2 regions of the Streptomyces huasconensis genome follow, and region 1 is predicted to be linked to the other one. Evidence: predicted binding sites of a transcription regulator. Region 1 holds the regulator's gene; the other holds the start of a gene.
What was found. The regulator HrcA, encoded in region 1, represses chaperone genes, less so after heat shock. The targets are predictions, from matches to a motif close to TTNGCACTCNGNNNNNCNGAGTGCNAA.

Region 2: the regulator HrcA is predicted to act here: its motif matches at 2,541-2,567, upstream of groL (chaperonin GroEL).

The regions. Positions count from the first base shown of each region.
Region 1 covers NZ_CP086119.1:2,563,091-2,568,146, forward strand. Annotated here, with positions in the region: gene J2N69_RS11585 (16S rRNA (uracil(1498)-N(3))-methyltransferase) at 1-131, opposite strand, end outside; gene J2N69_RS11590 (nitronate monooxygenase) at 128-1,210, opposite strand; gene dnaJ (molecular chaperone DnaJ) at 1,453-2,592, opposite strand; gene hrcA (heat-inducible transcriptional repressor HrcA) at 2,593-3,609, opposite strand; gene J2N69_RS11605 (MBL fold metallo-hydrolase) at 3,817-4,578, shown strand; gene J2N69_RS11610 (DUF3097 domain-containing protein) at 4,614-5,056, shown strand, end outside.
Region 2 covers NZ_CP086119.1:3,658,412-3,663,467, forward strand. Annotated here, with positions in the region: gene J2N69_RS16590 (Uma2 family endonuclease) at 1-684, shown strand; gene groL (chaperonin GroEL) at 786-2,411, opposite strand; gene J2N69_RS16600 (cold-shock protein) at 2,742-2,945, opposite strand; gene J2N69_RS16605 (ubiquitin-like small modifier protein 1) at 3,388-3,663, opposite strand; gene thrC (threonine synthase) at 3,777-5,056, opposite strand, start outside.

The sequences.
Region 1 (5,056 bases):
GTCAGGACGACGTCCTCCCCGGCGCGCAGCCGCTTCACGGAGACGGCGTGGCGTCCCTCGGGGCCGTCGAGTACGTACGGCCCGCCGCGCTCCGCCTCGAACTGCTCGACGACGAAGACGGGGGCGGTCACGCGGCGCCGCCCTGGCTCCCGGCGGCCAACGCGCCCTGGGCCTCGGCGAGTTCGGCCGCGAGGACCTCCACGAGCTGTCCCGCGGGCAGCTCCCGGGCGAGCCGGTGGCCCTGCCCGGCCCACAGCGCCATGCCCTGCGCGTCCCCGGCCTTCGCGGCGGCCTTGCGCAGGCCGCTGGTCAGGTGGTGCACCTCGGGGTAGGCGGCGGGGGCGTACGGGCCGTGCTCGCGCATGAAGCGGTTGACGAGGCCGCGCGCGGGCCGCCCGGAGAAGGCCCGGGTCAGCTCGGTCCGCAGGAAGAGCGGATTGGTCATGGCCTGCTTGTGCAGGGCGTGGGCGCCCGACTCGGGCGTGACCAGGAACGCCGTGCCGAGCTGCGCGGCGTCGGCGCCCGCCGCGAGGACCGCGGCGATCTGCGCGCCGCGCATCAGGCCGCCCGTGGCGACCAGGGGGATCTGCACGGTCTCGCGGACCTGCGCGACGAGGGAGAGCAGCCCGATCCCGGCGCCGTCGGCCTCGGGGTTGTCGCGGTGGGTGCCCTGGTGCCCCCCCGCCTCGATGCCCTGCACGCACACGGCGTCGGCACCGGCCCACTGGGCGGCCTGTGCCTCTTCGGGCGTGGTGACGGTGACGACGGTGACGGTGCCGACCCGCGCGAAGGAGTCGAGCACGTCACGCGTGGGGCACCCGAAGGTGAAGGAGACGACCGGCACCGGGTCGTCGAGCAGGATCGCGAGCTTGGCGTCGTACCCGTCGTCGCGCCCGCTGTCCGGGTCGCCGAGCTGCGTCTCGTACCAGGTGGCCTCACCGGCGAGCTGGCTGCGGTAGACGTCGACCGCGGCGGCGTCCGCGGTGTCGGGCTGCGGCATGAAGAGGTTGACGCCGAAGGGCCGCGAGGTCAGGCCCCGCAGCTGCTTGATCTCCTGGTACATCCCGTCGGCGGTCTTGTACCCGGCGGCGAGATACCCCAGGGCGCCGGCCTCACAGACGGCCGCGGCCAACTGCGGACAGGACGCGCCGCCCGCCATGGGGGCCTGCACGATCGGATGGCGGCAGAGATCGCTGAGCACGGAGGACATACCCGCATCGTCCCACGCTCTTTGAACCGCACCGAATCGCACCCCGCACCGGCGCACGCCACCTCGCGTGCCCACGACCGCCCGCCGGCGCCTGCAGACCGTCCCGGGCTGGTCGCGCAGTTCCCCGCGCCCCTTCAGGGGCGCGGGAACTGCGCGACCAACCACACACAACCCGCGGCCAAAAACAGAGCGCCCCCGGCACGGGAAGACCCGCCCCGGGGGCGCAACAACCGCTCAAGGCGCTACCGCCCGTTAAACGCATCCTTCAACCGAGAGAACAACCCCTGCTGCCCCGGCTGAAACTGCCCCGTAGGCCGCTCCTCGCCCCGCAGCTGCGCCAGCTCCCTCAGCAACCGCTCCTGCTCGGCATCGAGCTTGGTCGGGGTCAGAACCTCCACGTGCACGATGAGGTCACCACGCCCACCACCCCGCAGATGCGTGACACCACGCCCATGCAGCGGCACCGACTGACCGGACTGCGTGCCCGGCCGGATGTCGATCTCCTCAAGACCGTCCAGCGTCTCCAACGGCACCTTCGTGCCGAGCGCCGCCGCGGTCATCGGAATGGTGACCGTGCAGTGCAGGTCGTCGCCGCGCCGCTGGAACACCGCGTGCGGCAACTCGTGGATCTCCACGTACAGGTCACCGGCGGGGCCGCCACCGGGCCCGACCTCGCCCTCACCCGCGAGCTGAATCCGCGTGCCGTTGTCGACACCGGCGGGGATCTTCACGGTCAGCGTCCGCCGCGACCGGATGCGGCCGTCACCGGCGCACTCGGGGCACGGCGTCGGCACGACCGTGCCGAAGCCCTGGCACTGCGGGCACGGCCGCGAGGTCATGACCTGCCCGAGGAAGGACCGCGTGACCTGCGACACCTCGCCGCGGCCGCGGCACATGTCACACGTCTGCGCGGAGGTCCCCGGCGCGGCACCCTCACCGCTGCAGGTCGTACAGACGACGGCCGTGTCGACCTGGATGTCCTTGGTCGTCCCGAAGGCCGCCTCGTCGAGGTCGATCTCCAGGCGGATCATCGCGTCCTGGCCGCGGCGCGTACGCGAACGCGGCCCCCGCTGCGACGCCGTCCCGAAGAACGCGTCCATGATGTCGGAGAAGTTGCCGAAGCCACCGGCCCCGAAACCGCCCGCGCCACCGCCGCCGCCCGCCTGGGACAGCGGGTCGCCGCCGAGGTCGTAGACCTGCTTCTTCTGCGGGTCCGACAACACCTCGTAGGCGGCGTTGATCTCCTTGAAGCGCTCCTGAGTCTTCGGGTCCGGATTCACATCCGGGTGAAGCTCACGCGCCAGCCTCCGGAAGGCCTTCTTGATCTCGTCCTGGGAAGCGTCGCGGCGCACGCCGAGTACGGCGTAGTAGTCCGTGGCCACTTACGACTCCGCCAGGATCTGTCCGACGTAACGTGCCACTGCGCGTACTGCTCCCATCGTTCCCGGATAGTCCATGCGGGTCGGTCCGACCACGCCTAGTTTGGCGACTGCCTCGCTGCCCGAACCGTAGCCGACCGAGACCACGGAGGTGGAGCTGAGGCCCTCATGGGCGTTCTCGTGACCGATCCGTACGGTCATGCCCGAATCCGTCGCCTCGCCAAGCAACTTGAGGAGCACGACCTGCTCCTCAAGGGCCTCGAGAACGGGGCGGATCGTGAGGGGAAAGTCATGCCCGAAGCGGGTGAGATTGGCGGTGCCGCCGATCATCAGCCGCTCCTCGGTCTCCTCGACGAGTGTCTCGAGGAGGGTGGAGAGCACCGTCGAGACGGTGCCGCGGTCCTCGGCCTCGAAGGCCTCGGGCAGGTCCTGCACCAGCTGCGGGACGTCCGCGAAGCGACGGCCCGCGACCCTGCTGTTGAGCCGCGCCCGCAGGTCCGCGAGCGACGACTCCCCGAAGGGCGCCGGGCAGTCGATCATGCGCTGCTCGACCCGGCCGGTGTCGGTGATCAGGACGAGCATGAGGCGCGCGGGAGCGAGCGAGAGCAGCTCCACGTGCCGCACGGTCGACCGCGTCAGCGAGGGGTACTGCACGACGGCGACCTGCCGGGTGAGCTGCGCGAGCAGCCGCACCGTGCGCCCCACGACGTCGTCGAGGTCGACGGCGCCGTCGAGGAAGTTCTGGATGGCGCGCCGCTCGGGGGCGGTCATCGGCTTGACCCCGGCGAGCTTGTCGACGAACAGGCGGTAGCCCTTGTCCGTCGGGATGCGCCCCGCGCTGGTGTGGGGCTGGGCGATGAACCCCTCCTCCTCCAGCGCCGCCATGTCGTTGCGCACCGTGGCGGGAGAGACGCCGAGACGGTGCCGCTCGGTGAGCGCCTTGGAGCCGACCGGCTCCTCCGTCCCGACATAGTCGTGGACGATGGCGCGCAGCACTTCGAGCCTGCGTTCACTGAGCATCGCGCACACCTCCCAAACGTCGTCCGTCGCGGTGATCCCCTGCGTGGACCGCTGCCTGGCACTCAACGCGGGTGAGTGCCAGCCTGTCAAAGGGTCAGTGTACGGGCGTCGGGTACGGACCCGGCAAGGCCGGACCCGCACCCCGTTGCGCGTGCCCGGAGCCCGGTTGGTCATGCCACGAGCCGCCGCAGCGGTTAGCGTCACCGTATGGACGTGGAGCCGGCATGGGAAGCGGCGGGCTGGGAGCGGCTCGCACCGCGCGTGGGACGGTGCCGCCTGCCGGTGTGGGACTGCACGGCGGGGCTCGTCGTCGGTGACGAGGCGGCCCTGATGATCGATGCCGGGGCGAGCCTGGCCGAGGGCGCGGCGCTGCGGACGCGGGCCAGGGAGCTGCTCGGCGGCGGTCGTCGCGTGACGCATCTCGCGTTGACGCATCCGCACTTCGACCATGTCCTCGGGGCCGCGGCCTTCGCGGGCGTGGAGGTGTACGGGGCGGTGGGCATCGACACGGTTCTCGGCAAGGGCGGCGAGGAGCTGTGCGCGGACGCGGTGCGGCACGGCCTGGAGCGGCGGGCGGCGGCGGAGGCGGTCGATCTCCTGGTCCACCCCCACCACCTGGTGTGCGGGGAGTGGACGCTCGACCTCGGCGGCGGCGTCCAGGTCCTCCTCGCGAACGTCGGCCCCGGCCACTCGGGCCATGACCTGGCGGTCCTGGTGCCCGGCGGGGACGACGGGGGCGGTGCGGACGGCGGGCGGGAGATCGTCTTCTGCGGCGACCTCGTCGAGGAGTCGGGCGAACCGCAGGCCGGTCCGGACGCGGTGCCCTCGCGGTGGCCGGCGGCGCTGGACCGGCTCCTGGAGCTGGGCGGCGAGGACGCGCGGTACGTGCCGGGGCACGGTGCGGTGGTGGATGCGGCTTTTGTCCGTGCGCAGCGCGCCACACTGGCGGCACGTTCCGGCGTGTCGTAGCGGCGGTCCCGCCCGCTCTTCCTATCGTCGGCGGAATGCGCCAGTACTCCGCCGATCTCACCCCGCCGTGGAAGAAGCCGAAGCCCGTCCCGGAGGTGGCGGCGGACGCCGGCCTCGTGGTGGAGGAGCTGAGCACCGGTTTCTGCGGGGCGGTGATCCGCTGCGAGAAGACCGCGCAGGGCCCGACGGTGACCCTGGAGGACCGCTTCGGCAAGCACCGCGTCTTCCCGATGGAGCCGCGGGGGTTCCTCCTGGAGGGCAGGACGGTGACGCTGGTCCGCCCGGCCGCGGGCGCGGCGCCGGTACGTCCCTCGCGCACCGCCTCCGGTTCGGTGGCCGTTCCCGGCGCGCGGGCCAGGGTCGCCCGCGCGGGACGCATCTACGTCGAGGGCCGCCACGACGCCGAACTGGTCGAGCGGGTCTGGGGCGACGACCTGCGCATCGAGGGCGTCGTCGTCGAGTACCTGGAGGGGATCGA
Region 2 (5,056 bases), 1.1 Mb from region 1:
ATGACCCCTGGCACCGATGAACGCCCGCAGATGTCCGTCGAAGACTTCGAGGAGCTGGTACGCCGAGCCCCGGAAACCGTCCGGAACAGGCTGGAGTTCTATGGCGGCAGGCTGCGCTTGAAGCACGGCCCGATCGATGTCGAGGACTTCGAGGAACTGGCTCGTGTGGCCCCGGAGACGGTCACGCTCGAACTGATCAACGGAAAGCTAGAGGTCAAACCCGTGCCGGACCAGCTCCACGGGGCCATCGTCATGTGGCTGCTTCGGCAGTGTATGCAGCAGCGTCCCGAGCTGGCGCTCTACCCCCAACAGGGTCTCAGGGTCCCGACATACCGCAATGGGCGGGCCAGGGCCGACGGCGCCCTCGCCCCGTTGGACCACTTCATCGACCAGGAGGGCGAATGGGCCTCTCCGGAGGGCGTCCTCATGGCCGTCGAAGTCACCTCGCACGACAACGACACGGACCGGCGTGACCGCCTGGAGAAAGGACGGGCCTACGCCTACGTGGGCATCCCCGTCTACCTCCTCATCGACCGGGACAACGACACCCTGGTCGTCCACAGCGCCCCGCAGAACGGCGTCTACCAAAACCGCCGCCCGTACCACTACGGCTCCACGGTCCGTCTCCCCTCCCCCGTGGCCATCACCCTGGAAACCGAGAAGCTGAAGGACTACGTCACCTGACCATGACGGAAGCCGGAAACGCCCGAGGGCGGCCCCCCTTCCTGAGAAGAGGTGCCGCCCTCGGGACGCGAACGTCAGGACAGTGATCAACCAGAGGTCGATCAGAAGTCCATGTCACCGCCCGGCATGCCGCCCGGAGCGCCCGCCGCGGCGGCCTTCTCCGGCTTGTCGGCGATGACGGCCTCGGTGGTGAGGAACAGCGCGGCGATGGACGCGGCGTTCTGCAGAGCGGAGCGCGTGACCTTCGCCGGGTCGAGGATGCCCTCGGCGATCATGTCGACGTACTCACCGGTCGCGGCGTTGAGGCCGTGGCCGACGGTGAGGTTGCGCACCTTCTCGACGACGACGCCACCCTCAAGGCCGGCGTTGACGGCGATCTGCTTCAGCGGGGCCTCCAGGGCCAGCTTCACAGCGGCGGCACCGGTGGCCTCGTCGCCCTCCAGCTCCAGCTTCTCGAAGACCGCGGAGGCCTGGATGAGAGCCACGCCACCACCGGCGACGATGCCCTCCTCGACGGCCGCCTTCGCGTTGCGAACGGCGTCCTCGATGCGGTGCTTGCGCTCCTTCAGCTCGACCTCGGTCGCGGCACCGGCCTTGATGACGGCCACGCCGCCCGCGAGCTTCGCCAGGCGCTCCTGGAGCTTCTCGCGGTCGTAGTCGGAGTCGCTGTTCTCGATCTCGGCGCGGATCTGGTTGACGCGGCCCTGGACCTGGTCGCTGTCACCGGCGCCGTCGACGATGGTCGTCTCGTCCTTGGTGATGACGACCTTGCGGGCGCGGCCGAGCAGGTCGAGACCGGCGTTCTCCAGCTTGAGGCCGACCTCCTCGGAGATGACGGTGCCACCGGTGAGGATGGCGATGTCGCCGAGCATGGCCTTGCGGCGATCACCGAAGCCCGGAGCCTTGACGGCGACGGACTTGAAGGTGCCACGGATCTTGTTGACGACCAGCGTGGACAGGGCCTCGCCCTCGACGTCCTCCGCGATGATCAGCAGCGGCTTGCCCGACTGCATGACCTTCTCCAGCAGCGGAAGGAGGTCCTTCACGTTGGAGATCTTGGAGTTGACGATCAGGATGTACGGGTCGTCGAGCGACGCCTCCATACGCTCCATGTCGGTGGCGAAGTACGCCGAGATGTAGCCCTTGTCGAAGCGCATACCCTCGGTGAGCTCCAGCTCCAGACCGAAGGTCTGGGACTCCTCGACGGTGATGACGCCTTCCTTGCCGACCTTGTCCATGGCCTCGGCGATCAGCTCGCCGATCTGGGTGTCGGCGGCGGAGATGGAGGCCGTCGAAGCGATCTGCTCCTTGGTCTCGACATCCTTCGCCTGCTCAAGGAGGGCGCCGGAGACGGCCTCGACGGCCTTCTCGATGCCGCGCTTGAGGGCCATCGGGTTGGCACCGGCGGCCACGTTGCGCAGACCCTCGCGCACCAGGGCCTGGGCCAGGACGGTCGCGGTCGTCGTGCCGTCACCGGCGACGTCGTCCGTCTTCTTCGCGACCTCCTTGACCAGCTCGGCGCCGATCTTCTCGTACGGGTCCTCGAGCTCGATCTCCTTGGCGATGGACACACCATCGTTGGTGATCGTGGGGGCGCCCCACTTCTTCTCGAGGACGACGTTGCGACCCTTGGGGCCCAGGGTCACCTTGACGGCGTCGGCGAGCTGGTTCATGCCGCGCTCGAGGCCGCGCCGTGCCTCCTCGTCGAACGCGATGATCTTGGCCATGTGAAGTGGTCCTCCCGGACAGGGGTGGAAACGCAAACGGACCGTGCTGGTGCCCGCGACGGACGGACTGCGCACCGTGTGGTTCCTTGCCCCACGCGGCCCGCGGACCTCACCGACCCGATCCAAGTTCTGTCACTCTCACTGGGAGAGTGCTAAGCCCAATGATTAGCACTCGACCCCTGCGAGTGCAAGCGCCTCTCGCGGATCCGGGGGCGCGCGATCCGGACCCACCGTCCCTACCCGCGGGCGCGCGGGCGCACACGAGGGGCCCGTACCCCCATGGGATACGAGCCCCTCGCGATGCTTGCTTCGGTGGTCGATCGCGCCGAGCTAGACGGCGAGCTTGACCATGTCCGCCTGCGGACCCTTCTGGCCCTGCGAGATCTCGAACTCGACTCGCTGACCTTCTTCAAGGGTGCGGTAACCGTCCATCTGGATCGCGCTGTAGTGGACGAAAACATCCGCACCACCGTCGACCGCGATGAAGCCGTACCCCTTCTCCGCGTTGAACCACTTGACGGTGCCCTGAGCCATGCCTAACTCCCCTATTACTGGCCCTTGCACAGGACCGCACTTCGCGGACCCGGGTCAGACCTCACCCCCCATTGGTTGGGGGTGTGCGCCGGAACGCGTCGACCGCCGCTGAATGTATCTGCCCAACTGCCCTCTGCAACAGGTCAATCGGACGAGAATTCTGGGCATGCCGGATCGGCGATATGCGGAGAGTTCGTCATGATCCAGGGCAAGTCGGGCCCGGCAAATGCCACGAAAGGCTCAAAGGGGCGGCTCGCTTTGGCTGCTTCTTGTCGGCTCCCGGCCGACTTCGTATATGCGCTCGACACAAACGGCGAAACAGCATTCCCAACTGTATCGCGATCAACCATGCAGAATTGCCCCCTCCGTTTGTCAGCGGAGAGGGCAATTCGGGTTACGCAGAGAAGTTGCAGAAACGGATCACCAGCGGATCGTCAACGGCTCAGCCGCCGGCGACCGCCGGGATGATCGACACGCCCGCGCCGTCCGGCGTGGCCGTCTCCAGGCCCTGCTCGAACCGGACGTCGTCGTCATTGACGTACACGTTCACGAAGCGGCGCAGCTTGCCCTGGTCGTCCAGGACGCGGGCGGCGATGCCGGTGTGGTTCTTCTCCAGATCGGCGATGACCTCACCGAGGGTCGCCCCCTCGGCGACGACCTCGGCCTGCCCGCCGGTGTAGGTGCGAAGGATGGTGGGAATCCGGACATTGACGCTCATGGGGTTCACCTTCGAGATACGGGAGTGGGCGCCCCTGAAAGGGGCGCGGGGAACTGCGCGAGGACGGACCACGGCCGGCGGTCGGCCGCGGACATCAGCCTCTGCGGCGAGGACTAACCGGCCAGGCCCGCGGAGCGAAACGCCTCAAGGCTGGGCTTGATCGTCGCGGTGGCCTGCGAAGTCTCAGCGACAGCGTCCAGCGTCTTCAGGCCATCCCCCGTGTTCAGCACCACCGTGGTGAGCGCCGGGTCGATGAGCCCCGCCTCGATCAGCTTCTTCGCGACGCCCACCGTCACACCCCCGGCGGTCTCCGCGAAGATGCCCTCCGTCCGCGCGAGCAGCTTGATCGCGTCGACGACCTGCGCATCGTTCACGTCCTCCACCGCCCCGCCCGTACGGCGCGCGATGTCCAGCACGTACGGTCCGTCGGCGGGGTTGCCGATGGCCAGCGACTTGGCGATGGTGTTCGGCTTCTGGGGGCGCACCACGTCGTGCCCGGCCTTGAACGCGGCCGACACGGGCGAGCAGCCTTCCGCCTGGGCGCCGAAGATCTTGTAGGGCTTGTCGGCGACGAGGCCGAGCGCGATCAGCTCCTTGAGCCCCTTGTCGATCTTCGTGAGCTGCGACCCGGAGGCGATGGGGATGACCAGCTGGTCGGGCAGCTCCCAGCCGAGCTGCTCGCAGATCTCGTACGCGAGGGTCTTGGAGCCCTCGCCGTAGTACGGCCGGAGGTTGACGTTGACGAAGCCCCAGCCCTCGCCCAGCGGATCGCCGATCAGCTCGGAGCAGAAGCGGTTCACGTCGTCGTAGTTGCCCTCGATGCCGACCAGCTCGCCGCCGTAGACCGCGGCCATGACGACCTTGCCCTGCTCCAGGTCGTGCGGGATGAACACGCAGGAGCGGAACCCGGCGCGGGCGGCGGCGGCGCCGACGGCGCCCGCGAGGTTGCCGGTGGAGGAGCAGGAGAGCGTGGTGAAGCCGAAGGCCCTGGCCGCCTCCAGCGCCTGCGCGACGACGCGGTCCTTGAAGGAGTGCGTGGGGTTGCCGGAGTCGTCCTTGACGAACAACTTGCCCTGTTCGACGCCGAGTTCGCGCGCGAGGTTGTCGGCCTTGACGAGCTTGGTCCAGCCGGGGTTGAGGTTCGGCTTGTCGGCGACGTCGGCGGGGACGGGGAGCAGCGGGGCGTAGCGCCAGATGTTGGCGGGGCCGGCCTCGATCCGCTTGCGGAGGGCTTCCGGGTCGCCGAGGGGCAGGTCGTACGCGACTTCGAGGGGGCCGAAACACTCGGCGCAGGCGAAGATCGGGCCGAGCGGGAACTTGGTGCCGCACTCGCGGCAGGAGAGGCCGGAGGCAGGCCCGAGGTCGACGGAAGGGGTGGTGCTCTGGGTGGCGA